3 regions of the Alteromonas sp. W364 genome follow, and region 2 is predicted to be linked to each of the others. Evidence: predicted binding sites of a transcription regulator. Region 2 holds the regulator's gene; each other region holds the start of a gene.

Region 1 (10,115 bases), on a different contig from region 2:
TTGTGAAGCTGTTTCTGTAAACGTGATAAGTATAATTAATGTTTCCGTATTAGTTAGAATTTAGCGCAGATTGCACTACCTGTGCGTGTTCAGCCAAATCATGACCGAGGTCAGTCAGATAACCACCATCAGGCTGAGTAACAATCCCTTTATCAAATAAACGTTGAGCTGCATTAATCATAGCTGGATCAGCATCCTTATGGATTTTCAAACCTTGCATTAAACTTTTGTTTGGGAATTTAAGGATGAGGTTTAACTCTTCGGTTAATTCTGTAGTAAATGGCATTCGTCCCTCTCTTCTTTGTTGTTGCAGTCGTGTGTAGAGTCGATGTGTCTTGCTTGTTCATATTTCGCTAATTTACAGCGCTAGTCAACTGCTTTTGCTAGCGCTTCTGCCTATATCGCAAAATCTTACTGACAAAGGTTCGCCTCAGCTGTTGTATTCTTTCCCTATGAATGCGAGTTGCTTAGTTCTGGATCCTCGAGCTCATCGGGTGAATGCTTCGACGCTAACACCATATATACGCTTGGCAATACCAGTAAAGTAAATGCGGTTCCGACCAGCATACCGGCGACTAATATAATACCAATGCTATTTCTGGCTTCAGCGCCAGCACCCGTCACAAGAACCAGCGGGAAATGGCCTAACACCGTAGCACCAGTCGTCATCAAGACTGGGCGAAGTCGCGTTTTTGCGGCTATCTGGATTGCATCTATTTTTTCATAGCCTCGCTTTTGCATGGTGTTTGCAAATTCGACAATCAAAATACCGTTTTTGGCAATCAAGCCTACTAGAGTAATAAAACCGACTTGGGAGTAGATGTTGATAGTAGTAAAGTCGAGAAAAGCAAACATCATTGCACCAGCTAAGGCCAAAGGTACACTGCCAAGAAGAACAACTAGTGGGTCGCGGAAGCTATTAAATTGCACCGCCAAAACTAAGAATACAAATACCAAAGCAACTAAAAGAACGCCCTCTAAGGTATTTCCTTCAAGGCGAATCTGTCGTGATTCACCCGCATAATCAATGGTGTAGTCCTCAGGCAATAATGCGGCGGCAGCGTCTTCTAACGCACTTAAACCTTGCTCTTTCGTAGTGCCGGGGATCACTTCACCATAGATTCGAAAAGCATTTTTCTGTTGAAATTTGCTAAGCACACGCGGCGCAGTTTCGGTGACTAGTGTTGCAATAGAGCGCACTGGAACAAGGTCGCCTGCAGGTGTACGAATTTGTAAATCTAGAATAGCGTCGGGATTTGCTCTACCGGCATCGTCAATCATAGGAATAACCCGATAAGCTCGACCATCTTGGTTGTAACGGTTAACAAAGTTACCTGATAACAATACTGAAAGTTGTCGACTGACCGTACTGAGATCCATACCCAAATCGGCGACGCGTTTTCGATCAATATTGAAGCGTGCCTGAGGTAAATCGATTTTCAAGTCGGTTTCAGCAAACAAGAATTTGCCGCTTTCATTAGCTGCCTGGACCATTTGGTTGGCGAATACTTTCATGTCGGTATATGAATCAGTACTCAACACAACGAGCTCGACAGAAAAATTCCCTGATGTGGGCAACGCGGAATCGAGCACAGGGAAGGCTTTTAAACCAGACACTGAAGAAAGCGAGCCAAAGGCCTTCCAGAACATTTCCTGCACACTTTGCTCACGTTCACTTGGGTCAATGAAATCAACACCGCTGAAGGCACCCACTGGATTCACAATTTGCCACATGAATTTAGCACCCTCAAGCTCCTTCATCGTATCTACGACTTGGTCCATTTGTGTCATGCTGTACTCAAGCGACGCTTCTGGGGCTGATTCAACAATAACATTAATACTGGATTGATCTTCGGTTGGCGCTAGCTCTTTCAAAGAAAGCAGGTAAAAAGGGATTGAAAGTAGAGATAGGATGACGGCGATGGTTAACACTTGCGCTTTGTAGTTTAGTGTTGCCAAGAGTATTTTTTCGTAGCGGTTTTGGAGTGCTTCAAAAATACCATTTACTTTACGCGTTAGTTTACCTTCCTTGCCTCCTTCTGGCGAGGCATACGCACTCATGATAGGAGAAAGGGTGATAGCGACTAAACCTGATATCAACACGGCAATAGCCAGCGTAAAAGCAAACTCTTTGAATAATGCGCCAGTTAAACCAGAGAGTAATCCAATAGGCGCATAAACGGCGGCTAAGGTAATGGTCATACTGATGATCGGCGCTAAGAGTTGGCGAGAGCTCGCCAAGGCCGCTTCCATTCTGCTCATACCTTCACGCATGTAGCGAGCGACATTTTCCACCACTACAATCGCATCATCGACCACTAATCCAACGGAAAGTACGATCGCTAATACGGTAAGTAGATTAAGTGTGAAGCCCATTAGTGTCATCATCGCGATAGCACCGAGAATAGAAATCGGGATCGTAACGAGCGGTACAAGCGCCGTGCGGAAAGAGCCCATCATAGCGACAACGACCAATCCGACCAATAGAACGGTCTCAATCAACGTAATGAATATTTCTCGCAAGGCGCTGCGCATATACAGAGTGCCGTCGTAGCCATCAGTAATGCTTAAACCTTGTGGAAGTGTTGGATTGATCTTGTCGAGCATTTCATACAAACGGTCGCCAATTTCAATCTCATTTGCACCTGGCAAAGGCCATACTGAAATATACAGCACGGTGTCTTTATCTAAACGTGAGCTAACTTGGCCTTCTTCTTCACCCAGTCGCACGTCAGCGATGTCTCTGATACGAATTTGCGCGCCATCTACTTGGCGAATGACAAGGTTTTCAAATTCTTCAACACTACTTAGAGAGGTGTCAGTGAGCAAGCCAACACGTTGTGAACTGTTTTCTGTGCGTCCGACTGTGGCAATGAGGTTGTTCGCTCGCAAAGCTGCGGAAACGTCATCCGCTGCCACGTCTAAGGCTGCCATTTTCTCTGCATTAAGCCATACTCGCATCGCTGGAGAACGGCCACCTTCTAAGCCAACGCGCTGTACTCCTGGAATAGTCGATAAGCTGGGCACTACGCGTCGCGACAGGTAATCAGTCACTTCGATACGTGACATACCGGCCTCAATCTCATCGTAGTTAACCGTGAGATAAAATACTGCAAATGGTCTATCAGCTCGCACAACCTGCACCGCTGGGTCTTCTGCTCCCTCGGGCAGTTCAAATCGAATTTGATCGAGTCGAGATGAGAGCTCTGCAAGCGCTCGGGTACTATCGACACCAAGTCGCAGCCAGACCGTTACCGTGCTCACTCCTGGTGTGGTGCGAGAATCGACATAATCGACGCCTGGTACCGAAGCCGCAGCTCGTTCTATCGGTTCGGTAATAAAACCTTGTACGACCTCTGCAGACGCGCCCACATATGGCGTCGTGATCTGTAACGAGGCACTCTCAATTTTAGGGAATTGCAAAATGGGTAAGTCGATTGCTGCTCTTATACCTACAAGCACAAGCGCCAAAGAAAGAACGATAGATAATACTGGACGTTTACAAAACACATCCATGATAGTTGGCTTGCCCAAGTCGGGCTTTTGGTCATTCATTCGACTTACTCTCTTCCGTCATCAACGTAAACGAGTATGTCATTTCGCAGTTTAAAGCTACCTTGTGTCGCTATTGTATCTCCTAGTTCTAAGCCAGGACTTTCGCTCAATTTAAGCACGCTTGTTTCGCCCTCAGTTGTGATCACTTTGACCACTTGGCGACTGGCACGGTAATCATCGTTCTCATCTTTATTGAGTTTAAACACATAGGTGCCGAAAGCATCATAACGAATGGCTTTAGTAGGTAAGCGAGCAACAGTTTCGGTGTTGCCGACCGGCAAAGAAACAGTCACTATTGCGCCAGGCTTTAGTGCAAAATCGCTGGTAGTTAGCTCTGCTCTTGCTCGCATATTCCGAGAGCGGGTTGAGATTTCTTGATCAACAGCAATGAGTTTAGCTGCAGTGGGTGGCAGATTGAGAATGCTGGAGCTCACTCTTAAAACCGAGCCTACTTCTACATTTGAATAAGCTTGTGGAATATTAAAGTCGACCCAAACAGTCTTGGTATCACTGATGAGTTTAGTGACCAAGGTATTACCAGACAAAAATGCACCAACTTCTAGCTGATGTAAGCCAGCTTGGCCGTCAAAAGGGGCAACAATGGTTTTCTTGGCAATAATGGCTTCAAGCGAACGCTTCCTAGCATTAGCGACAGCCAACTGCGCCTTGGCACGATCGTATTGGTCCCGACTAGATGCTCGTTGCTCCAATAGCTTTTCAAATCGGTTGACGTCAAGCTCTGCAATTTTTATTTCTGCATCGATGGCATCTAGCTGCGCCAGTTCATCATCAACCTGCATTTTTAACAAAACCTGCCCAGCCTTTACTTTACCACCTGATGCAAAACCGATGTAGGTCACAATGCCTTCCAATTCGTTTCGAATTTCGAGACTGCGGGTCGGCAGGACACTACCCGCTATGTTTAAGGTCGGTTGCCAGTTAGACTCACTGAGCGTTTGGACTTTGACAGTCTCACTTGGTTCGGGAAAGGAGTTTCCGAAAGCGATAGCAGCCATGACTTGGTTGAACTTGACGAAACCTAATAGGCCAATAACACTAAAAACAAAAACGAAGGTGAGTAACCAAGCACGCCAGCGCATGTAGAGCTCCTAAAGAAAGACTTAAATTTTAAGTAGATAGAAAAGTGAGATTGGTCAATGATAGTCTACAACTCACTTATCACAAGTCTTTTACCTTTAAGTTTCCGCTTTAGTTCAGTGCAGCTATGCTTTATTAATTTGCCGGTGCTTGGCAGTGCCAGCAGAGTTCAAATGAAGCGTCGTTTTTCTCTTGGCAATTCGCACATACCCACTCTTCAGTTTCTGGTGGGTTTTCAATCTCTTCAAGTATGCGCTTAGCTTTTTTTTCATCCGCATCATTGGTTACCCATACCTCCAAGAACATGAACTGAGGGTGCATTCCAGTAGAGCCATGTTCATTCTTGAGCGATACTTCAACACCCTCGTTCTCCAGGATATTCTTTGCATGGTTTACTAGTATGTTGTTTTCGTTGGTATAAACTAGCTTCATACTGTTTCGACCTCCGCTTAGGTATTGATAAGATTAGGTACGCTCAAAGTTTAGAAAGCGATTTTCACGAGTTTAGCATAAGCAAGCATGAGTATTTTTGTGCCCACCGAGTCAAAGTTCACATGAACTCGGGCATGTTCGCCAGAACCTTCATAGTTCAGTACAGTGCCTTCACCGAACTTTTTGTGCTCTACGCGTTCGCCTAACTTAAATCCACTTTCTTCAAAAGCAGCGTGGGAAGTGGCTGAACTGAAGCGATTATGGATTGGTTGTTTAATTTGCGTACGTAGACGTACTTCTTCAATGTAGTCACTTGGAATTTCTCGAATAAAACGAGAGGCTGTATGATATTTATCTTGACCATACAAACGGCGCGTTTCGGCGTAGGTGATAACGAGTCGTTGCATTGCTCTGGTCATTCCAACGTAGCAAAGACGTCGTTCTTCTTCTAGTTTTCCTGGCTCATCATTACTCATTTGGCTAGGGAACATACCTTCTTCGACACCCGCCAAAACAACAAACGGAAATTCTAGTCCCTTAGCAGTGTGAATGGTCATCATCTGCACAGCATCTTGGTTGGCATCAGCCTGAGCGTCACCCGCTTCAAGAGAGGCGTGAGCTAAAAATGCGGATAATGGGCTCATTTCTTCAGCGTCTTCTGGCGCCTCAAATTGCTTACAAGCGGTAACAAGTTCTTCTAAGTTTTCTACACGAGCTTTGGCTTTTTCACCTTTTTCCGCTTGATACATGGCGAACAAACCGGAGTGCTTCATGGCATGATCTGCTTTTTTCTCGAGTGCAAGGTCCTTCACATCTTGTGTCATTTGTAGGATCATCTCTACAAATCCTTTTAATGAATTAGCAGCGCGGCCTGAAAGCATATTCTGTGCAAGCATCTTGCTACTTGCTTGCCACATTGAAATGTCATTTTCACGGGCAAATACACGTATGTTTGACAATGTTTTGTCGCCTAAACCACGAGTGGGTGTATTGACCACACGTTCAAAGGCGGCGTCATCAATTGGCTGATTTATTAGTCGTAGATAAGCCAAAGCATCTTTAATCTCCTGGCGTTCGAAAAAGCGTAAACCGCCATAAATACGATAGGCTAAGCCTTCGTGAAGTAGCGCTTCTTCCAACACTCGAGATTGCGCATTATTTCGATACAGGATTGCACAGTCGGCCAAAGCAGAATCTTGCTCATGTTGGCTTTTGATTTGGGAAACAATAAACCGAGCCTCATCGAGATCGTTGAACCCTGCATACAAACTGATTTTTTCGCCTTCGCCACCCTCAGTCCAAAGCTCTTTGCCGAGACGTCCAGGGTTATGACCAATAACGGCATTGGCTGCATTCAATATATTAGATGTTGAGCGATAATTTTGCTCTAGCTTTACTGTGTTTGCGCGAGGAAAGTCTCTTAAAAAGTGAGAAATATTCTGAACGTTGGCACCACGCCAACCATAGATTGATTGGTCGTCATCACCCACTATCATCATATTGTTATTGTCGGTATTGCTGGTCAACAGTTTCAACCAAGCATATTGAATGTTGTTGGTATCTTGAAATTCGTCCACCAAGACAGCGCGAAAGCGTTTTTGGTAGTGCTGCAAGACTTGCGGATTATTTGCCCATAGCTCATGAGCGCGCAATAACAATTCAGCAAAGTCAATTAAGCCTGAACGTTGGCATGTTTGTTCATAGGCAATATAAATTTCTTTCATTTTTTGCTGAGTATGGTCGCCATGCGTTTCTATGTTTTTAGCACGTAAACCTTCGTCTTTATTGCCGTTAATGTACCACTGTATCTGTTTTGGCGGCCAATGCTTTTCATCTAAATTCATTGATTTTAACAGACGCTTAATTAGCCGATATTGATCGTCTGAATCTAGTATTTGAAAATTTTCAGGTAGGCCTGCTTCTTCATGATGAGAGCGCAAGAGTCGATGTGCCAAACCATGAAACGTACCAATCCACATTGTGTTAAGCGCTTGTCCAATTAGCCGTTCGACTCGCCCTCGCATTTCTCTTGCTGCTTTGTTAGTAAACGTCACAGCCAAAATGCTATAAGGCGCAACAGACTCTACTTCCATCAACCATGCGATACGGTGAACAAGTACTCGAGTTTTACCACTACCAGCACCCGCTAGCACTAGAGTATCAGTTGCTGGTGCTGCCACCGCTTCACGTTGTTTATCGTTTAGGTCTTCAAGGAGTCGCGTTACGTCCATTATTCACTTCATATTTTTTGTGGATGGGCGCAGTATAGCAATAAACCTGTGTGTTTATACAGCACTTCATTCATGCGAACTGTAAACCTACTGAGTCTGCTTACAGCGCTACTTTCACGGTGAATCTAATTTATTCCGCAAAAACTTAGGCTAATCAATTGTTTTCTAATTAAAAAGCTTGTAGTTTTAGCTTCCTGAGTCGAACTTTATTCGAGTGTGATTCGGAAAGGGTTTTGCCGCGTGCTTCAGGCTTTTCGTCTTTCATGTTTCGCTTATTCAGTTATACTGAGGGCTGTGTGGTAGTACCTGTGAATATCGGTTTTTCGTAGCATTACTTCTGCAAAGTGTCGTTTTAATTAGCCAAAGTAGATTGAGATATTTTACTGGTCTGCCCAAGGGATTTTAGTTGTTTAATCGCATTCTCACTTTCTTCTGTTTGCTCTACCTTGTGGCGTTAGCTGGTCGCGCCGCTGCAGCGGTAGAGTATGAATACGAATTACTGAATGAAAATGATGGCATTTCTTCTTCAATTATTTTCTCTATGGTACAAGACGAAGACGGCTTCCTTTGGTTAGGAACCGGATACAATGGCGTTCTTCGATATGATGGAAAGAATGTAGCTACTTACCTCCACGACTCAGACGACGATTCATCCTTACCACATAATAATGCCGGAAACCTCTACTTAGATGAACAAGGGCGCTTGTGGATCGGTAGTTGGGGGGGGGGACTCATTTTATTTGATAAGGATGCTGAAACCTTTTCGAAATTCACTTTTTCACCGGAAGATGAGCGAGCTATTGGCAGCAATTTTGTACAATCTCTCCACCAAGACAGTAACAATCAATTGTGGGCTGGCACATACACCGCGGGTTTACATCAATTTCACGAAGGTACACAAGATTTCACACGCTTTCCTCAATTGGATGGTGAAACTAACGGCACTTCTGACCCACGTATATGGGATATTGAACAAACTGAAGAAAACATTCTTTGGATAGCCACAGATTTTGGCCTAAACAAACTCGACACTCAAACTAAACTATTTACGCACTACTATCCAGAAAGTGACTCTATGCTTTCAGAATTGAACAAAATCAGAAGGCTGGTGAAGGGGAAAAACCAAGTACTCTTCATAGGCACACAAAATGGTATTGTACGCTTCGATCTCAGAACTGAAACTTTTACTCCAATTCCTACTGAAAACAGTAAAGGCTTGGGTGCAATTTACTCTATGATTAAAACTAGTTTCAATGAATATTGGGTGACGACTGACAATGGGGTCTATAGTTTTACAGAACATGCAAAGACGCTCAAGAAAGTACCATTGGATTTTGACGACCGCTGTGGTCAAACATTGTTTGAGGATCGCCAAGGTACAATTTGGTTAAGTTGCGAAGGCGTTGGCTTATATAAAATAACGCGGGAAAGCATTTTTAGTGCAATAGAGGAACCTTCTCTTAACTCTGCATTTATATTGAAGCGTGCAAACGATGATAGTGTATTGATTGGAACTTCAGCGGGAGAGTTAAAAAGATGGGATCCGCGCACCGAGTCACTTACTTCTGTACTTAATAAACAATCTAGCGAATCAATTTCGGCCATTCGATTCATAGCTCAATCGAAACAAGGTGACATCTGGTATACGGGTTCGCAAACGCTATTCCGAGTGGACACTAATGGACATAAAAGCGAAGTTCTTCCGCCACCGTATTTGCAGGATTCATTTTATGATATTCGCGATATAGAAACTGACGATTCTGGTAACCTTTGGGTCGTCACTAAGTCTGGCTTATTTGTTGTTTACTATACTAACAATGAGTTTGAGTTTTTTACCTTGGATGATATATCCGCAGGTCAAATTGTTGAAACCGTCTCCTCTCGGGTTTATTTAGGTCCCAAGAACAGAATGTGGCTGTCTTTCGGTGATACACTTTTTTTGGTTGATATCCAACCATATTCCTTTACGAAAATAGGTGATGCTAGAGACGACTCCTCTGAAAATGAAGGATTAGCAAACCTCATTTACTCACTTTACCTAGATCAGCAAGATAATATGTGGCTTGGAAATAAGATAGGCTTATTTAAAGTAAATCTGACTTCGGGCGAAAGAGAATTGGTGAGCGACTTTTTCAATGAGCGTGACAACCAGGGCGTTAGATTTATAGACGAAGACGAAAACGGATACCTTTGGTTAGTGACTGCAGTAGGGGTCAGCCGCTTAGATCCTAGAACCAAAGAAATGCGTCATTTTGACAAACGCGATGGTTTGCCGGGGTCTCGTTATTTCTATAATCCCACATCAACTATTACTGACAAGAAAATCTTTTTATCCAGCCGTGATGGTGTTTTTTTCTTCGACCCCTTGGTCATTAAGGACAATAAGTCCGATGAAGGTACCAAATTAACTAATTTTGAAGTTTTGGGCAGTTCCGAAGATTTTAATATCAATGAGGTTAGCGAGTTAGGTGCAAAACTTGACTACGATCAGTCTAATATTAAGTTTGAATTTGCCACACTTGATTTACTCAATGCTCGCCAAATTCAATATAGCTACATGCTCGAGGGCTTTGATGAATCCTGGATTGAAAATGGTAGTAACACGTCTGCCACGTATACCAATTTGAATGGTGGAGAATACGTTTTCCGTGTTAAGTCTCGGATCAAACAAAACCTTTGGTATAACAATGAACTCGCTGTCGATGTTACTGTTGCAACGCCTATTTGGGAGCGAGGGTGGATGTTTGGCGTTTACGCCGGCGTTCTCATTTTAGGAATATTGATATATATCCAGCGCCA
Region 2 (10,115 bases):
TACACGGCTCTCTTTGAACATTTGTACGCGAATAAGCGGCTGCTTTACATAGCGCTGGTGTTGAATAAAGCCTAATAAACTTAAAACAGCAACACCCAGCAGTCCAATGCCTAAGACACTCGGAAGCTTGCTGAACCCGTAAACCAGAGAGCAAGAAAATAGAATGAATATGGCCGAACCGATCCAATCAAAGCGAGAGTGGTGGTCATTCTTCCAATCACCAGGCAAATAAACTTTGATATACACTAGAAGAGCAACAACCAAAGGAATTTGGAAATAAAATACCGAACGCCAGCCTAGCAGTTCGGTCAACCAACCACCCAATGCGGGTGCCAAAGTAAGGCCGATATATACACATGAAGCAACAATGCCCAGTGCCGTTCCCCGTTTGTTTGAGGGCGCAACGGCTGTGATAATTGCGACTCCGGTTCCAAATATCATTGCGCCAGAAGCGCCCTGTATGAAACGCCAAAACAAAATCCAATCGATATTCGTAGCAATTGCGCACATTCCCGCCGCTATGGCGTTAAGTGCAAGTCCCCATACATATATTCGTTTACGGCCGTAATTGTCGGCAATTTTGCCGAAGGGAAGCATTAAAGCTACATTGCTTAAAATATATAGAGTAGGCAGCCATGCTACCTTTATCGCATTTGCTTGAAGGTCTTCGGCAAGTGCTGGTATGGCGACGTTTACCGCAGCCATACCCATAGGTGCTATCAAATAACCTGCGCAAACAGCGATAAGTGCGATAGTGTCGAGTGGTAGTTTACGCAAAGACTTTCCTAAGCTGTTTCAGTGTTTTGTTCCTGTTTGCGGATGAGAGGGTTAGCGTACATCAATAATAGTTTACGTTGCTCGGCGTCGCTCAATCTTGCAAGTCTCTCTAATAAATATGCATGCGCCATTTCAGCGTTTTGACTGGAAGCCCTCATATCTTGGCGACCGAGTAATCGCGCTGCTTCTATCGATGTTGGATAAATACGTAGGCCATGTAGTACTTCCTTATCGATATAGCTAGCGACTTGTTTCGCATTCTCAAAGTCGCCGCCAACGAGCTTACCAAAGTGGACATGTACTTTACCTTTTTGACCAGTAATACCACTTACAATACTTTGCATGTCCTCATTATCTGGCTTGTCATATTTCCCTTCTTGCTCTGCTTGATACAGCTCTTTCGCTTTGTGAATATCGCAAGGATCAAATTCATAGGAGAGTGACACAGGCACAATTCTCAAGTCTCTAATATAATCACCAAATGACATATCCTTTGGCTTATTTAAACTCAGCATTGAGACGATAGCGGGATTAGTTAGGTCGATACCGTCTTTAGCTCTTCCCTCACGCTGAGCAATCCAGATATGTTGGCGGTCATTTTTAAGGGTGTGTTCAATATACTCACTGAGCAGTTTTGCGGCTGCGAGTTTCTCACGCCTGCCCTCCACTGACCGCTCAACAACAAAGCATTTATTCAGTCTGATGAGGTCAGCAACCCAGTCTTTGTGTAGTAAATTATCGCCAACAGCAATGCGCACGGTATCTTGACCATTAATATGTAAAACCCAATTAACGAAAGCAGGATCTAAAGCGATGTCTCGGTGGTTACTGACAAATAGACAGGGTTTGCTTAAACCGAGCGTATCTAAGCCCGAGACCGTGAGCTCTGCGCACGTCTTTTTTATCATACGACGCATGTATGGTTCGACTAGAATTTGAAATTCTGAGAGCGAATTTATATCTGCGAATTTACGCTTGATAAACATTTTCGTTATCAGGCTTAGCAATGGGTAGCTTGCCCTTGGCCATTTCGCAAACTTGAATTTAACCAAGGTCATGATGAAGTCTTTCTTATTCGCTAGCCTTTGCAACACAGTGCTTAATTCGGCATTACTAAATGGCTTTATTTTGTCAAATTTGTGGGTCATTCCTAGCCTTATTGTCTTTCCGTCATTCCAGCCTACTACCGTCATTCCAGCCTACTGCCGTCGTCCCCGCTTACTACCGTCGTCCCCGCGAAGGCGGGGACCTAGATCCCTGCCCACTATGGTCACTCCCACTTACTACTGTCATTCCCGCTTACTACCGTCATTCCCGCGAAGGCGGGGACCTAGATTCCTGCCTTCGCAGGAATGACATACCTTCGCAGGAATGACAAAGCTTCGCAGGAATGACAAAGCTTCGCAGGAATGACATACCTTCGCAGGAATGACATACCTTCGCAGGAATGACAAGCCTCAGATCTTTTCCAAATGCTGCACTATTTCCGGCCAAACCAACTCGTTAATCACTTCTTTCATGGCTAAACTGTCTTCTGAGAATTCAAGCGTGCCATCATCAAGTGTGGTGAGCAGCTTATTTTCTCGTAGGGCATTCACGAAACTTCCCAATACGTTCTTGTCGTAGAACTCAGGTGAACTCATGCCATAAAGGGTTGAAAGACGTTCGGCAATAACACAGCTCTGTTTCTCAAGTTGAGTACGGCCGAGTGACTTCTCTTTCTCAAGCACACTGAGTACAACTGCGTAGCGTTGCCAAGTTTCTTGCATTGCTCGGCTGAGTAACCACGCAGAATGGAAACTATCGTCGCTGGAAGCTGGTGGCGCTAAGTAGCGGCCACTTTGTACTAACAAGCCTTGGGCTTTCATCTGTGATATCAATGTGTCGGCATACTCACTCGCTTGCTCTAATGACAAATGCATGAAGAACTCGCGTTTCAGCAAGGGATACATGCGTTCAACGATTGATATGATTGCGGCTTTTTCTTTTTTCTTAGCACTGAAAATAACCGCCATAATTAAACTAGGCAAAGCAAAAACATGCATGATGTTATTACGGTAATAGGTGAGTAATACTGCATTGTCAGGCTTTGTCGCAACGAGTTTGCCGTACTCATCTTCCGACTGTTCAAAACGCTTTAGGGCCAGTGTTGTTTGAACCAACTCGATAGCGTCTTCGTCTGGCATGGTGAAGTCGCCGCTAAACGGTGCGTTTTTAAGAAGTTCGAGGTAGTCACTGATAGCGCGAGTTAATTCTGACTCGCTCATGATCTGGGTTTTTGACGATAGCAAACATAGCGCTACTAAAGCTGTACCATTCAATGCCGCGGCACGATTGATTCGCGTCATAATAGTATCTGCAAGCTTGTTCACGGCAGGCGTTAACCACGTTGGTTTTTTATCTGGATCATCCACATTAACATCGCGCCACTCTTTCACGTTCTCATCTAAGAATTGATTAATAAGTAGTGGCTCGCCGAAGTTTACGAAGCCCTGACCATAATTTTTCAACTTACGAATGGCAGAGAAAACTTGTGTTGGCGATTCTTTTTTCTTCGACTTGCCTTTCAATTCTTTTTGGTAACTTTTTACTTCCATAACGTGCTCATAGCCCAGATAAACAGGGACAATTGAGACTGGACGATTGATACCTTTTAAGGCGGCTTGTAAGGTCATTGCAAGCATGCCGGTCTTTGGTGGTAGCAAGCGACCTGTTCTCGAGCGCCCGCCCTCCGGGTAGTACTTAACTGAATAGCCTTTGTTAAATAGCAATTCTAGGTATTCTCTAAACACAGCGGTATAGAGTTTGTTACCGGCAAAACTGCGACGTAGAAAAAACGCACCACAACGTCTAAATATCTTACCCACTGGCCAAAAGTTTAGATTAATACCTGCAGCGATATGCGGAGTCACTAGGCCCTCATGATAAATAACATAGGTTAATAATAGGTAATCCATATGTGAGCGATGACACGGTACATAAATGATCTCGTGGCCGTTTTGAGCCAGTTCTCGCACGCGATGAGCGTGTCCGACATGTATGCCGTTATATATTTTATTCCAGATACGCCCAAGCACTCTATCGCCTATACGAATGAGACCTTCGCGATAGTCGGCCGCAACTTCATCAATATAAGCTAAGGCTTTTTTCTTTGCTTCATCAGGGCTGATGTTTTTTTGTCTGACTTCTTCTTGCATGGCCAATTGAATAGAGTCGGCACCGAGAAGTGAATTGTATAGAGTCGAGCGTTCTAAAAGCGTTGGGCCTGACATTGCTTGACGTTTTCGCTGAAAGTGAGTCCTCGCTACTCGTACTAGCTTCTGAGATATCTTTTGGTTAGAGCCATGTAATTGGGCCATCTGTTTAGTGGACACAGCTTTACTGTAACTAACGATGTTGTCACGACCTAAGAATAGTAAAATGAATAGCTTTCGTAACCAGCTTGGCGATGCTCTATCAGCAAGTAATTGCGCGAATCCGGAGGACTCTTTGCCTGCTGAGCGACCCCAAGATATTGATACAGGCACAACCTGCAAGTCTAGTTCGGGATTTTCTCTATGTAATAGAAACATTTTTGTAAATACGTCTTCAATAGATGTTTTCTTTACTTTTCGGGAAAATAGGCTTTGAGGACGATTGATATAATAGCAGCGCTTATGCTCCTCACCTAAGAACCCTATGGGCGATATGGGATTGGGTAAACCTAAGCCTGCAGCTGACAATTGCAAGGCAACTAAATCGGTAATCGATTCAGTTTGAATTAAGTATAAAAGGGGCTTCTTTTTATCAATACCGAGCTCTGACTCGATGTTAGTAGGCACACTCTTCACTGAAATTAGCCAGCGAATTGGCAGTGTAAAAAGCTTTCGCAAAAAAGCGCGTACGCCACTCATGTATTCTTCCTAATATAAAAATTAACCTGACAATAATAACATGACAGCGATAATTTATATTAATTCCTTGAAAAACAAACGTAACAAAAGACAAATTGATGATTGCCATTTATTCGATCCTGTATATACTTACACCTAACTGTATAGAAAAACAGGCTGTTTATGCGTCCACTAACTCCAAGACAACAAGAAGTGCTCGACCTAATCAAAAGCACCATGATCGACACGGGTATGCCCCCAACTCGCGCAGAAATTGCACGAAATTTAGGCTTTAAATCTGCTAACGCAGCGGAAGAGCATCTAAAAGCACTGGCGAAAAAAGGCGTGATTGAAATTATGCCGGGTACTTCGCGCGGTATTAAACTGAATTGTGCACTTGAAGATGAAGTGGAAGAAGGTTTACCGTTAATTGGTCGTGTTGCAGCGGGTGAACCCATCCTAGCAACAGAACATGTAGAGTGTCATTACAAAGTCGACCCAGATTTGTTCAAGCCAAGCGCCGACTTTTTGCTTAGAGTCGATGGCATGAGTATGAAAGACATCGGTATTCTCGACGGCGATATATTAGCGGTTCACAGAACAACTGATATTCATAACGGTCAGGTTGTCGTCGCTCGTGTTGATGAGGATGTTACGGTAAAACGGTTTGAAAAACGCGGAAGCCAAGTACTACTACATGCAGAAAACGACGCTTTCTCACCGATTAAAGTCGATTTAGCTTCACAACCATTCAATATAGAAGGTATTGCAGTTGGTGTTATTCGTAACTCTGATTGGATGTAAACATGAGTTAACTCTTCTTTCTACTCGACATATACCCAACTAACCCAAGCACCGCTTTCAGCCGGTTCTTGGGTTTTTTTAAATAAATCAATCGCTTCTTCCCTCTTCATTAATTCCGTCTCTGCTTGAGTTACTTATCAATTCTTTATTGTTTATTTATTGCGCATTAAGCAAATAGGGAATAACCATATTCATTCAAATTGCAAAAAAACACTAGACTAAGTAGGGACTTTGTTTAATCATTAGGCATTGATTTACATATCATTAAAAATAATAACAAAACCTTTACATTGGAGTGTAAAAATTGAGCGCTCTAATGTTGTTATGCAAAGGAGTATCAGAGTGAAGCGAATTTCAACGTTGCTAGTAGGCGCTATGCTGGCGCTTAGCAATCCGGCAATCGCGACGACTGCTGCGGAACGATCAGATATTAACTTACGCGAAGGCGTTACCGATATCAGTGCACAAGTATATGATTTACATATGCTAATGTTCTGGATTTGTGTAGTCATTGGTGCCTTGGTATTCGGCGTTATGTTCTATTCCATGATAGTTCATCGCAAGTCAGTGGGCGCTAAGCCAGCGAACTTTCACGAGAATGTAAAGGTTGAGGTGCTTTGGACAGTAATCCCTTTCATTATCCTTATTGCTATGGCTTGGCCCGCGGCGAAAACCTTAATGGCGATGGAGGATACCAGCGAAGCAGATATTACTATACTAGTCACTGGCTCCCAGTGGAAGTGGCATTACAAGTACCAAGAAAACCCAGATGTTGAATTCTTTTCTTTGCTGGCCACTCAGCGAGAGCAAATTCAAAATAAGTTTCCTAAAGGTGAAAATTATCTTCTTGAAGTTGACCGACCTTTAGTCATCCCTACGGGCAAAAAAGTGAGATTCCTAATTACTTCAGATGATGTAATTCATTCATGGTTTGTGCCTGATTTTGCAATTAAGAAAGATGCTAACCCTGGTTTTATCAATGAAGCATGGGCGAATGTTAACGAACCTGGTATTTACCGTGGTGCATGTGCAGAGCTATGCGGAAAAGACCATGGCTTTATGCCGGTGGTAGTCATTGCAAAAGAGCCGGCAGAATACGACGCGTGGATAAAAGAGCAAGAGTTAGCTGCCATACGTGCAAAAGAAGAAGAACAACGTTTACTTGCGATGAATATGAGTATGGAAGAGCTAATGACCCAAGGTGAGAAGGTTTACAACATTGCCTGTGTCGCTTGCCACCAACCAAACGGTGAAGGTCTTCCACCCACATTCCCTGCTTTGAAAGGCAGCGCGATTGCATTAGAGAAGCAAAACATTCCAGCGCACATTGATTACATCATCAACGGCAAAAACAACATGCCTGCGTTTGGTAAGCAGTTGAGTATGTCTGAGATTGCGGCGGTAGTGACTTACGAGCGTAATGCTTGGGGCAACAACACTGGCGACATGGTGCAAGCTAAAGACGTCAACGCTGTGATAAACGGTCAATAGGAGGTCATCACGATGAGTACAGATACAGTAAAAGATAGCCAAGACACTCACGCTGCTAGTGATGGCGCACACGACGACCATCATCATGAGCATCATATTCCAACAGGGATAACCCGTTGGTTGTTTACGACTAACCACAAAGACATAGGTACATTGTATTTGTGGTTCGCATTCATTATGTTCCTCGTGGGTGGTGCAATGGCGATGGTTATTCGCGCAGAGCTCTTCCAACCAGGACAGCAAATTGTTTCACCTGATTTCTTCAACCAAATGACAACAGTGCATGGGTTAATTATGGTCTTTGGTGCAGTTATGCCTGCCTTTACCGGCCTTGCAAACTGGTTGGTACCAATGATGATAGGTGCGCCGGATATGGCTTTACCTCGCATGAATAACTGGAGCTTCTGGATACTGCCATTTGCCTTTTTAATTCTGCTTTCATCGCTATTTATGGAAGGCGGTGGCCCTGGCTTCGGTTGGACCTTCTATGCGCCTTTATCTACTCAATATAGTAACGACAGCACTGCCTTGTTTGTGTTCTCTGTGCATATTATGGGTATTTCCTCAATCATGGGCGCGATTAACGTTGTCGTTACCATCTTAAATATGCGTGCTCCAGGCATGACGTACATGAAGATGCCGCTGTTCGTATGGACGTGGTTGATTACGGCGTTTTTACTTATTGCTGTTATGCCAGTCTTAGCCGGTGCGGTTACGATGGTACTGACCGACAAATACTTCGGAACAAGCTTCTTTGACGCTGCCGGTGGTGGTGACCCAGTGATGTTCCAGCATATTTTCTGGTTCTTTGGTCACCCAGAAGTATACATTATGATTTTACCTGCTTTCGGTATCATCTCCGCGATTGTGCCTACCTTTTCGCGTAAAAAACTTTTTGGTTACGCCTCTATGGTGTATGCAACCGCTTCGATCGCGCTTCTTTCGTTCATCGTTTGGGCGCATCACATGTTTACCACCGGAATGCCAGTGGCCGCGGAAATGTTCTTCATGTTCGCGACCATGTTGATATCGGTGCCTACAGGCGTGAAAGTCTTTAACTGGGTAGCGACAATGTGGCGCGGCTCATTAACGTTTGAAGTGCCAATGATGTTTGCTATTGCCTTTATCGTGCTGTTTACGATTGGCGGCTTGTCTGGCTTGATGTTGGCCATTACACCTGTCGACTTCCAGTATCACGATACCTACTTTGTTGTTGCTCACTTCCATTACGTACTGGTTACAGGTGCGGTCTTCTCTATCATGGCGGCTGTCTATTATTGGCTACCGAAATGGACGGGTAAGATGTTTGACGTGACTTTAGCTAAGTGGCATTTCTGGTGCTCACTAATTTCTGTAAACGTGTTGTTTTTCCCTATGCATTTTGTGGGTCTAGCAGGTATGCCTCGTCGTATTCCTGACTATGCGCTTCAATTCGCAGATTTCAATAAGTGGATCAGTATCGGTGGTTTCGCCTTCGGATTATCTCAGCTTATTTTCTTAGTATTGCTTATCAAGGCATGTAAGAAACAAGGTGAGCCTGTTAGCGACCAAGTTTGGGAAGGGGCTGAAGGTTTAGAATGGGAAATCCCGTCACCTGCACCTTACCATACGTTTGAAACGCCGCCGGTAGTGAAATAAGAAACGGTAGTTGAGACGATGAATCCTGAAGATAAATCGCTTAATGACACGGCTAGAGACGCTGAAGCAAGTAGTGCTGATGCGTCTACGGCGCCCAAAACGCGCGCTGAAATGGCAGCTGAAAATGCGAAAACAGTAAAGCGCTTGGTATTAGTTGTTGTTTGTATGTTGGGTTTCAGCTTCGCATTAGTGCCTCTGTACGATGTGTTCTGTGACTTAACCGGTATCAACGGTAAGCCATCGGATCAAGCGGCTGTGTATGAGTCGGTAGTGATCGATGAATCGCGCACTATTAAGGTAGAGTTTATTACCCGTACCCACTCTGGAATGCCTTGGGAGTTCAAAGCACAAACAGCTGTAGTGCGTGTGCATCCTGGCGAAATGGGTGAAGTCGAATTTTACGTACGAAACCCATCAGACCGCGACATTATTGCTCAAGCAATTCCATCCGTGTCACCTGGTACGGCTGCGCTCTACGTGAATAAAACAGAGTGTTTTTGTTTTAAACATCAACCTTTGAAATCAGGCGAAGAAGCCATCATGCCGATGAAATTCTACGTTGACCCACAATTGCCCAAAGATATAAGTGTTTTTACTTTGCAATATACCCTTTATGACATATCTGCAAAGGTACAACCCGCTGTTGAAGTAGCAATGAATACAGCTAATGGAGAATAAAATGGCTCAAGAACAATACGAAAAATACTATGTGCCCGAACAAAGTATATGGCCCATCGTGGGCGCAGTGGCTTTGTTTCTAATAGCAGTTGGCGCTGGTAATTTTGTAATCGAAAATAGCAATGGAACGGAAGGCTTTGGTTTTTATGTTCTGCTAGCCGGTTTAGCGTTATTGCTTATCATGATCACAGGTTGGTTTAAAAACCAAATCGACGAATCAATGAGTGGCTTGTATAGCGCTCAGTTGGGCCGATCTTACCGTCAGGGTATGGCCTGGTTCATTTTCTCTGAAGTTATGTTCTTTGCGGCTTTCTTTGGTGCATTGTTTTATGCCAGAGCGATCGCGATCCCATGGCTAGGCGGGGCATCAAATAATGTCAGCACCAACGAAGTGTTATGGAACGGTTTCGAAGCCACATGGCCTCTTCTTGTTACGCCTGCTGATGCGATAACAACAGGTGAACCTTCAACGCAAGCTATGCCTTGGACTGGACTGCCATTAATCAATACGGCCTTATTACTAGCGTCCTCAGTAACACTGCACTTTGCACACGTAGGGCTAGAAAAAGACAAAAGAACACAGCTAACCGTATGGTTAGGAATTACTATCCTATTGGGTTGTATTTTCTTGGGTTTGCAAGTGCAAGAATACATTCACGCTTATCGTGATCTCGACCTCACGCTCGATTCAGGCGTCTACGGAAACACTTTCTTCTTGTTAACAGGCTTCCATGGAATGCATGTTACCTTGGGAACAATAATACTCATTGTGTTGTTTTTTAGAGTATTGAAGGGGCACTTTACGCCGAAAGAACACTTTGCTTTCCAAGCGGGTAGTTGGTATTGGCATTTTGT
Region 3 (10,115 bases), on a different contig from region 2:
GTGCGGATGCGGGTTGATGGTGTTGTAAGAGATATTAATCAAGTGCCAGCGTCCCATCACAATGCGGTGATCGCACGTATCAAAATTATGGCAAGTTTGAACATCGCAGAAAAGCGCGTACCACAGGATGGTAAGTTAACGTTTAGAATGTCCGGACAGCCTGTTGAAGTGCGGGTAGCGACTATCCCGACTGTAGCAGGTGAAGGCGTGGTAATGCGTATTCTTGCCACCGGTGGCGCGATGCCAATAGAAAAAATGAATCTATCGCCGCGCAATATGGGCATGATAGAGGAAATGATAAAACGACCGCATGGTATCTTGCTGGTTGTTGGACCAACAGGTTCGGGTAAAACAACCACACTGCACGCCGTGTTAGGTTACCTAAACACGCCTGACAAGAAAATTTGGACCGCCGAGGATCCGGTGGAGATTACGCAACCTGGATTACAACAAGTGCAGGTAGTACCTAAGATCGGTTTTACGTTCGCGAATGCACTTCGTGCCTTCTTGCGTGCTGACCCTGACATTATACTGATTGGTGAGATGCGTGATAAAGAAACAGCACACGCTGGTATCGAAGCGTCACTGACGGGTCACTTAGTATTGTCAACACTGCATACTAACTCAGCGCCTGAGACCATTACTCGTTTGCTAGACTTAGGCCTTGACCCAGTCAACTTCGCAGACGCCTGTGTGGGTATCCTAGCTCAGCGTTTGATCAGAACAATCTGCAAAGAATGTAAAAAGCCTTATATGGCAAGTGATGACGACAAGGCGTTTATTCGCCGTCAGTATGGTGAAGCGCGAATCGAAGAGCTTGGAATTGACTTTGATAAAGACCTAGAGTTACACAAAGGTGAAGGCTGTGAGAACTGCGGTGGCACTGGCTATAAAGGAAGAACCGGTGTACATGAGTTACTGGGCATGTCGTCAGAGTTACGCTCACTGGTTTATAAAGAGGCGTCGGTTCCAGAAATGAAGGAGCAAGCTGACAAAGACGGTATGAGAACCTTGACCCAAGATGCTATCTTGAAAGTCATCAAAGGCGATACCGATATTGCTCAAGTACAAATCCTCAGTGGCGGTGGGCACTAGTCCACCGGCTGTAAATTGTTAAGCGCAATTGCTCACTAGTTGAGAAGGTGAAATGCTATATTCAGCCTTAAAACAAGTGCTAAAGTATGAGGGTGAATTAAAGCCAACATCAAAAGCCACTTCGTTAATTTGATAACCTTTATTTAGCAAGACTTTGGCCGTTTCTAGTCGATACTTTTTTAAATATTCATTGAAGTTATGAGAATAGACGTCTTTTAATCGGCGGTTCAAGGTGCGCTCCGTGACACTCATATGGGTTGCGGCTATCTCTCGAGTAAAACATTCATTTGAATAATTTTCACTGATCATGGCATTAAAGCGTTCAATAAAGCTTTGCTCCTTTTCATCACTGGCGTCATATGGCGCCGGTGTAGATAATTGCTGGCGGTGATACTCAGTGAGCTTTTCGCCAACCCGATCTTCTAACATTTGTTTCTGCTGCACCAAGCTAGCCAAGATGAGTTGCAATTCTTGCTGCACAATTGGCTTGCTGATGACCTGAGAAGCACCCACCTCTAAGGCTGATAACTTGAAGCTTTGAGAAGAAAGGCTACAAGCCACCAGTATTGGCAAATCGTGGGTTTGCGGGTTATTGCGAATCAAACGAATCAGTTCAATAGCACCGAGGGTGGGCGTTGATTGCTCAATGTAAATCACATCCGGCTTGGTATTATGAATCATCTGTAAACTGTCCAAGGCACGCGTACACGCCAAGCAAATGAAATGCTCTTGAAGACTTTGATGTAGTAAGCGCTGGGATTGTTGGTCTTCATCTACTATCAATATAGTCGGCTTTGCCACCGCGGCACTCGTAATAGAGAGCTGAGATGCATCGTTATTAAGACCTTCCGTTCTCGCTGTTATGGCATCTTTAAAGGAAACTACGTCACACGCGTTGATTGGCAGGGTAATGAAAACCGTGGTCATGTAGTTAATTGCACTGACGAGTTTAATACTGCCATTATTAGATTCTATCATTCGCTGTGCACTGGCTAAGTTCACATCATTCTCTGCATCGTAAGCTCTTTTACTGTAGTGCAGATTTGGACTCGCCTTCGCTGAAAAACCAATCTTTTTGACCTCAAGGTCAGTTAAACCAGCACCAAAACCGGTCAATCGGATATGATAGTGAGTGCCGTCACACTGAGTAGTAAGAGTCAGTTCCGTATTGGCATCAGAGGTTTTTGCAACTGCATGAAGTAAACCCCGAAGCACTTTATCTAGCACGCCAACCGAAAGATCCAAGTACGCTTGCTTACCATTGTTCAACAATAAAGTTTGATTGTAAGACCAACAAATTGATTTTAAAAAATCTGTGTTCGCCTGCAACACAGATGAGGTGCTTACTGTAGTTCGATTAATGGGACGGCTAAGTTCGCGGAGTGAAAAGTGCTGCAGACGTTCTGAAAGTTGTACAATATTGTTCCAGTTTTTGCGACTACTCTGCCTACGATCTTGGTCAACAAAAGGCTGCGTAAGGTATGCACTTTGCTTACCTAATTCTTGCGACAAGCTTACCCTCATTTGCTTGCCAATAGCGTTAATGCTTAATTGTTGCTGCGTGACTAATTCCAATGCAGATTTCTTCTGCTCGATAACATTTGTATATTGATTCTTGGCCCTATACAAAGCAAGCCGATAGCGCTGGGCACGAAACAAGGTGATGACAAGCAATACAAGGAGAAAAGTGTCGAATAAAACACTGCTCAATGGGTGTTGAAAAATATCTATAAACTGCAAAAACACGGTACTTCCTGTGTGTGTAACTTAATCCTTTAGGCTATGGTGCTCACTTTTCCTTACATAAACAACTGGCCTTAAGGCGTGTATATATACAGCGAGAGCGCAAAGAGTAAACAGTTTTGACATTAAACGAAAGTATGAATTTTGCTTGATACCAGGCAAGTGATAGTTATGCTTGTTGAAACAATAAGTTATTCTTAGATATAAAACGCAAGCAATCTTCAAACTTATTTGATTCTGCACAATTTGTATACAGCCAAGCCTGCATGTTCGCATTATGTGCTGCAAAGATGTCATATTTATAGTCACCAATATACGCCAACTCTTCACATGGCAACTGCCATTGCTCAGCAATCTGGAGTAATGCGCTAGGATCTGGTTTAGGAGGGGCATCTTCTCTAGTAACGACGAGTTCGATGTCTATCTTATTTTTATCTATTTTGGTGTTCGTTGCGGCTTTGCAATTGCGCGTTACAATCGCAAGTGGAAGTTGCTTTGCTCGCGCCTGTTGAACGAAATTCTCAGCGCCAGGCATCCATGTGGAACTGAGCGCGTCATCCAATTCGTGTTCCAAAATAATTTGATGCGCTTTTGCTTTTGTTTCCATACACCCGATAGTCTCAACAAATGTTAAAATATCTGCATCATGTGGGCAGGCAATGTCCTTCTTTATTGCAGCAAAATTCAACTGGGTTTGTACTAAAGTGTCATCTAGGTCGAATATGATCCCGCTGACGTTATCGAAAGAAAAAATAAGATGTCCTTGAGTTTTTGCAATAAGTGTATCAACCAAGATAACGTGAGTAGTCTTATTTTGGTTCAATTTTCTAACAATGGAACTAAGTTGGGTGTGCGCTTAGTTGAAAAATGTTGTTTCGTATTGCAATGTTTTATACACAGTTTTGTAGAGCATACCAAAGTTATTAACAAACTGTTTATTTATACAGTGCATTAATGTATTCTGTATTAAAAGCAGTGTCGATTTTTAGAAGATTGTGTTTGTAGTAACTCTCATGGTCACTAAAATATTAAATAAATAATGGAGGCCAATATGGCAGTTATCACTCAGTATGTAGTTCAGCATAAAGGAGTTGAGAAATTGGTGACAACGGACAAAAAAGAAGCCGACAAGTATGACAAAATGTTAGAGGTTGCCGACAACCTTAGCGCTTACTTAGCAGCTAAAGGTGTTGAGCTAACGGAAAGCGTTTCTGAAGAGCTTGGTATTTTATTATCTAAGAACAAAGACTCAGTGATGAAGATCATGAAAGGTGCTGAAGCGGATAGTATATTAGAAGTAGAGTCAGCTGATGTAGTTGAATTAAGCGCCGCCAAGAAATAGTAAGCGATTACTGACACCATTAGAGGTATCTTGCGTCAGTGAAAATTCACCGCATTAAAGGCTTTATCCAAAATATCTATTTGGTCGAATATCCCGATAAGTGCATGCTTCTCGACGGCTGTTCTCGAGCAGATTTTACCACGGTGAAAGCGTTTTTTGCCAACACCCTAAAACGACCGCTAAGTGATCTCCGCATTGTAGTAGTGACTCACATGCATCCCGATCATGCTGGTTGTGCACACCACTTCAGAACTGCAACAGGTTGTAAGATCGTTAGCGCGAACAAAACTACGCAATGGTATCGTGGTTTACAAGGTCGACTCTCTCACCTGATGGATATCGGTTTAGCTTACTGGGTGGCAAACAAAATGAAGCGACCTAAGCGAAACATTTGGTATTCTCCCTATTTACAGCCAGATTATCACCTGAACGACGGAGATAAGATTCCAGAGTTCGACGAGTGGAGCGTTTTTGAGACGCCGGGTCATACCGACAGAGATTTGTCCGTAATGCACATGCCAAGTAAGCGAATTTATGTAGCCGATTTAATCGTTAGAGTAAAAAAAGAGTTGTCGCCTCCCTTTCCGGTCCACATTCCTCACCTTTACAAAGCATCATTGCAAAAACTTGAAAGAATGCAGCCTAATTCGGTTTTGATGGCGCATGCAGAAGAAATTTCATTGGATGCTGAAGACTATGAGTCTTTATTGACTAAAGCGCCAGAGACACCAGAAACCAACCAAATGGCAATTAAACAGATGTTGAAAGGATATGTGTCGAAGAACAAACTAAACCTTAGGAACAAGTCCTAAGGTTAATATGAGTTAAAAGGCAGCTTAAGCTGTTCCACCAACTGTCAGTTCGTCTACTTTCAGTGTAGGCTGGCCAACACCAACCGGAACAGATTGACCATCCTTACCACAAACGCCAATGCCCATATCCAAGGACAAGTCGTTTCCAATCATGGATACTTTTTGCATCACTTCAGGGCCATTGCCAATTAATGTAGCCCCCTTAATTGGCGTTGTTACTTTACCATTTTCAATTAAGTAAGCTTCTGATGTAGAAAATACAAATTTGCCTGAGGTAATATCAACTTGCCCACCACCAAAATTAGGTGCATAAATACCCTTTTCGACAGACTGAATAATTTCTTCAGGCGCAAATTCGCCACCTAGCATGTAGGTATTTGTCATCCTTGGCATAGGTAAATGAGCATAACTCTCTCTACGACCGTTTCCTGTAGGCGCCACGCCCATTAGAGAAGCGTTGTGTTTATCTTGCATATACCCTTTTAAAATGCCGTCTTCAATAAGCACATTCTGTTGAGTCTTTACACCTTCATCGTCAACCGATAATGATCCACGACGATCCGCTAAGGTACCATCGTCAATGACAGTCACGCCTTTTGCGGCAACTTGCTGACCTATTCTTCCACTAAATGTAGATGCACCTTTGCGATTGAAATCCCCTTCGAGCCCATGACCAACCGCTTCGTGCAATAGCACGCCTGGCCAACCGCTACCCAACACAACAGGCATCAGCCCAGCTGGTGCTGGCACTGCAGCTAAGTTGACTTCAGCCATATGGATAGCATCATCTGCCAACTGTTCAAATAGAGGTTTATTATCTGCCAAGCTAGTGTGGAAGTAGTCGTAAGTTCGTCGACCTCCAGCCCCAGCACTTCCGCGTTCGCGCTTACCGTCTTTTTCTAAAAGCACTGAACAGTTCAATCGAATCAATGGGCGAATATCTTGAGAAAAGGTCCCATCACTCGCTGCAATCAAGACTTCTTCATATACACCACTGAGGCTAACGACGACTTGGCTTGCATGTGGAGCTTGCTTTCGAATATAAGTATCCACGGCTTTCAATAGACTTATCTTTTCGTTATCTGGCATTGCCAATAAAGGGTTTTGAGCGGTATAAAGCGGTGTATTGCTTAACCCTTCAAATTGAGGAATTTTCAGTGTGCCACCGCTTGGCGCGATGCCTCGAGACGCTTTACATGCGTCATTTAACGCAGCAAACGAAATTTCATCGGAGTAGGCGAAACCGGTTTTCTCACCGGAAATAGCTCTAACACCAACGCCACGCTCAATGTTATAGCTGCCATCTTTAATGATGCCGTCTTCTAAAACCCAACTTTCATGCTGGGAGGATTGGAAATACAAATCAGCAAAATTAGTTTGATGGGACAAGATACCATCGAGTAGACCAGTTAACTGCGCTCTATCGATACCCGACGCGCCTAATAAATTTTCTTCAACTGAATGACTCAAAATGCTGTCCTATGTGTTTTGTGTGTTTGAATGGGCATTGACTGCCGAATACTAGATAGTAAGTCATGCTGGTATCGAGCACCAACCTTTCCTTGATTTTCAGGTAAATTGGCCAGTAGCTCTCCCCAAGGAGAATAGATACAGCTGTTACCATAGGTCTCTCTGCCATTACTGTGCACGCCAGTCTGATTAGCCGCTATCACATAACATTGATTTTCAATACTGCGAGCAGCGAGTAATGCATGCCAATGAGCCTCTCCTGTTTTCAAGGTAAAAGCGCTTGGAACCACTAAAACGTCGATTTGCCCCATTCGCTGAACAAGCTCCGGAAAACGTAAGTCATAACATACAATTTGCCCAACCCTGCCCCATGGACTTTCAAAAAAGACAACATGCTGGCCTGGCAGTGTGCTCGCCGACTCACGATATTCGTTGGTGTTATCATTTACGCTAACATCAAACATATGGATTTTGTCATAGCGCCTGACGCGATGTCCTTGATTATCATACACAAGGCTAGCGGCGTAAAAGCGATCTTCCCCGTAACCTACTTCACCTTGCTGCGCTTTGACAGGAATGGTGCCGGCTACAATCCATTTGTTATATTGTTTTGCCAGTGCCGCAATACGCGTTTGGATATGTCCATTATCGATCTCTTCGGCTATCGACATCAGCACCTTATCACCGGCGCCAAAGCAGGCAAAGCACTCAGGCAGAACGACCAGTGCGGAGTCATGGTCTAGCTTTACTAACTCAGTTTCTATAGCATCCAAATTAGCATTAATATTGGGACCAGACGTGATCTGAATCGCAATAAGGTCATCCATCATTCACCTCCATCATCAAGGTATCTTCCGGGCTCGGTGGAATGAATTCATCAATTTCTTCAGGCAGGGCATCTCGGCGTGCCGGTAATTCAACCTCGGTACTTTCCCGCCCCGTCTCTATCATAATGGGGTCAGCGATGGTGCCGGTCACGCTGTAATTCACATTTGAAATAACCTTAGCTGATGTCAGCATTTGGTCCAAGGCAAGTGCAGCGAGCGCTGTTGGCGGGTTTACCATAAAGTATACCAATACCGGTAAATTCCCCGTGACGTTAGGTGTAAAACTGACGTTGTAGTTTAGCTCTTTGGATACTAAATCTGTGTAGCCATAAATTTCCATCTCGCCCGCACCACCATCGATTCTTGTATCGCGAGTATCTGCCTTACCCTCAGTTATTTGCACTGTCCCTTGCATTTCATCATAGAAGAAACCTTTGGCAAAGACGTCACGAAAATCGAGGCTGAGCTTCCTGACTAGTGAGTCTAAGCTTAACAAAGTAAAGATACGGGAGCCTTTATCACTCAGTTCGGTGATATAACCATCGCTTAACTGCCAATCGATTTCGCCATCAAGATATTCGAAAGAAAAATCAAAAGGTGACGACTTCCAAGTGGCTGTGAAATTCATCCTGGCTTCACTGTCCTTGATACCTGAATCAAATTGGAAGTCTTTCAAGAATGCGCCAAAATCACTGCTATTCATATCGCCATTAATGAATGTATAGTGGTCACCGTTGCGCTTGTACCATTGTCCACTAGCGCGAATCTTGCCATTGGGGCCTTCTAGGCTGAAGCTCTCAAAACGCAAACCATCGTCATTCGGAAAACTTTCAAAACTAATAGCTCCTAAGTCATTACCAAACACTTCACAATCTGCGCATTTCAAACGGATCCGAGGTAAAGACTGAGGTTCAATTTCAGGGCCTAAATCTTGTTCTTGAGCGAGCCAGTCGTTGAATCGTACAAAATCAGCATTGATTTCAATACCCTCTTCGACCCAGCGCTGATGAAAGGTGATTTGTGCCTTGGCTTGGTCGGATACCAAATCAATAATCCAATCTTTATTGATTGTTTTCACAGTTGCATCCACATCCGATAGACTTTGGCCTGCAACTACCAAGTTATCTGTTTCGATAAAAATACGCTGCGGAGCTTCAAATAAAGCCTTCTTTGCGTCTTCAGATTCATCACCGCTGGGCACTCCAGCTAGCAGTGCCGCGATGCTCTGATACCAAGTAGAGAGTTGTATTTCTGGCAGGTTCGCACTGATGCTAAAACCAACACCTCGCCCAACAAAATCGCTTGCACCTATGGCCAAATGCGCACGGCTAAACTGCATTTCTTTATGCGGTAAAATACCATCAAACGTGACTTCATCGCCTAAAGTCACTTTAATATTTGATGCTTGTTTGTTGCCGCTGATATCAGCCGATAAGCGCTTGGATTCACTCGACTGTTTATCAAAAGGGGCTGGTAACACAGAGTCTATGCTATCTAGCTGAGAAAATACCGTTGCTGTATATTCATATGCGTCTTTCCCCAAAGCCACATCAATACTCGACTGCCAACTACTCTCACCGCTCAGGTAGCTTCCTAGCTCTTCACTAATATAAGGAACTAAGGGGCTGACGTCCCAGTTCTCTCCCAAAACATCAATATCTAATACATACTCATCGTTAGCTTGCTCGCCCTTAAAATCAACAGCGATACTCTGGCCTAAAAGTTCTGCTTTCAGCCTATTAATCCAAATTTTGTCATTGTCAAAAATGAGTCGACCTTTGGTGTTTTCTAAAGCTAATTGCAAACTTGGGATTTGCACAAAATTATCGTTTAGGGTGACGATTCCACTCGCCGAAGTACTTTTTGTATCATCTAGGGGAACGTAAATTGACAGCTGTGCTTCTATTTCGTTACTCACTAACACGTCTTTGCTCAGTGTACGACCAAGCCCATCTTGTAAACTGCTCTGCGCAAAAACCTGTGAAATCCCATAGCCATTGCCAACACCTACCGCTTCAATAATCAAATCGGCGCCTTTGGTCAGAAGTGGGATGTATGCATTGATATCACGCACGTCGATTTCGCCCAACTTGGCTTCTTTGCTCTTCATTGTTAAACCCAAATTTTCAAAATGCAGGTCTAAATCTAAATTTGTAATCGATGGCCAGCTTCTGTCAAATAAAAAATCTGCGTCTCGGATATCTACTTGTGCTTGAAACACACCTTCATTATTTGTGAACGGGTAGTCAGCAAAGCGGCCACTCCACAAGATGCGCGCCTCTTCCACCTGACCTTCAGCATAGAATGCTCGGCTCAAGAAGGACTTAACTTCCTTTCCTAAAAGCGGCTCATTTGGCAAAAAGCGCTGGATTTGTGATACATCTAAGGCTTTTACCGTGCTCACAGAATTCAGCACTTGATTGCTAAAGTTGTACTCAAAACTGCCACCCATTGACGTTTCTGGCAGCTCAATGTCAAAGCCTTTAGCACCCAGATGCCACGCATCATCATCTTGGTAAAATTGCAGAGGAAGTAACAGATTGTCGACCACAAGATCATCGTCAAAGACTTCCCCCACTGCAACATTCACATCCTTACCCTCGAGCGTCACTGCGCCCACATTTTTTTGCCAAGCGAAGGTCATTGCAAGGTCGGACATGCCGGGGACGTTTTTATTTTGTTGCCAAGCTAATTGATTAATTTCAGCCCATGCTGATATGCCATTAGGTCGTTTTTGAATGGCTAATTTATCTAAGCGTGCTGAAAGGTCCATATCGCGCAATTGTCTATTGAGCTCACTACTAAACAGCCCGGTTAAGGGTAGCA

What was found. The regulator LexA, encoded in region 2, represses DNA repair genes until DNA is damaged. The targets are predictions, from matches to a motif close to TACTGTATNNNNATACAGTA.
Region 1: a site for LexA is predicted at 7,361-7,380, ahead of uvrD (DNA helicase II). Genes of this name have one in related genera too.
Region 3: a site for LexA is predicted at 3,768-3,787, ahead of RM556_RS05455 (YebG family protein). Genes of this name have one in related genera too.

What each region holds. Positions count from the first base shown of each region.
Region 1 is NZ_JAVRID010000003.1:103,531-113,645, reverse strand. It holds gene RM556_RS05850 (TIGR02647 family protein) at 50-286, opposite strand; gene RM556_RS05845 (efflux RND transporter permease subunit) at 451-3,555, opposite strand; gene RM556_RS05840 (efflux RND transporter periplasmic adaptor subunit) at 3,561-4,655, opposite strand; gene RM556_RS05835 (DUF2007 domain-containing protein) at 4,789-5,085, opposite strand; gene uvrD (DNA helicase II) at 5,136-7,316, opposite strand; gene RM556_RS05825 (two-component regulator propeller domain-containing protein) at 7,723-10,115, shown strand, end outside.
Region 2 is NZ_JAVRID010000007.1:84,980-95,094, forward strand. It holds gene RM556_RS12395 (MFS transporter) at 1-777, opposite strand, end outside; gene RM556_RS12400 (1-acyl-sn-glycerol-3-phosphate acyltransferase) at 786-1,925, opposite strand; gene plsB (glycerol-3-phosphate 1-O-acyltransferase PlsB) at 2,235-4,670, opposite strand; gene lexA (transcriptional repressor LexA) at 4,833-5,453, shown strand; gene coxB (cytochrome c oxidase subunit II) at 5,829-6,944, shown strand; gene ctaD (cytochrome c oxidase subunit I) at 6,957-8,582, shown strand; gene RM556_RS12425 (cytochrome c oxidase assembly protein) at 8,694-9,260, shown strand; gene RM556_RS12430 (cytochrome c oxidase subunit 3) at 9,262-10,115, shown strand, end outside.
Region 3 is NZ_JAVRID010000003.1:15,258-25,372, forward strand. It holds gene RM556_RS05440 (GspE/PulE family protein) at 1-1,095, shown strand, start outside; gene RM556_RS05445 (helix-turn-helix domain-containing protein) at 1,114-2,841, opposite strand; gene RM556_RS05450 (HAD-IA family hydrolase) at 3,008-3,661, opposite strand; gene RM556_RS05455 (YebG family protein) at 3,890-4,180, shown strand; gene RM556_RS05460 (MBL fold metallo-hydrolase) at 4,219-4,992, shown strand; gene tldD (metalloprotease TldD) at 5,017-6,462, opposite strand; gene RM556_RS05470 (carbon-nitrogen hydrolase family protein) at 6,459-7,289, opposite strand; gene RM556_RS05475 (YhdP family protein) at 7,282-10,115, opposite strand, start outside.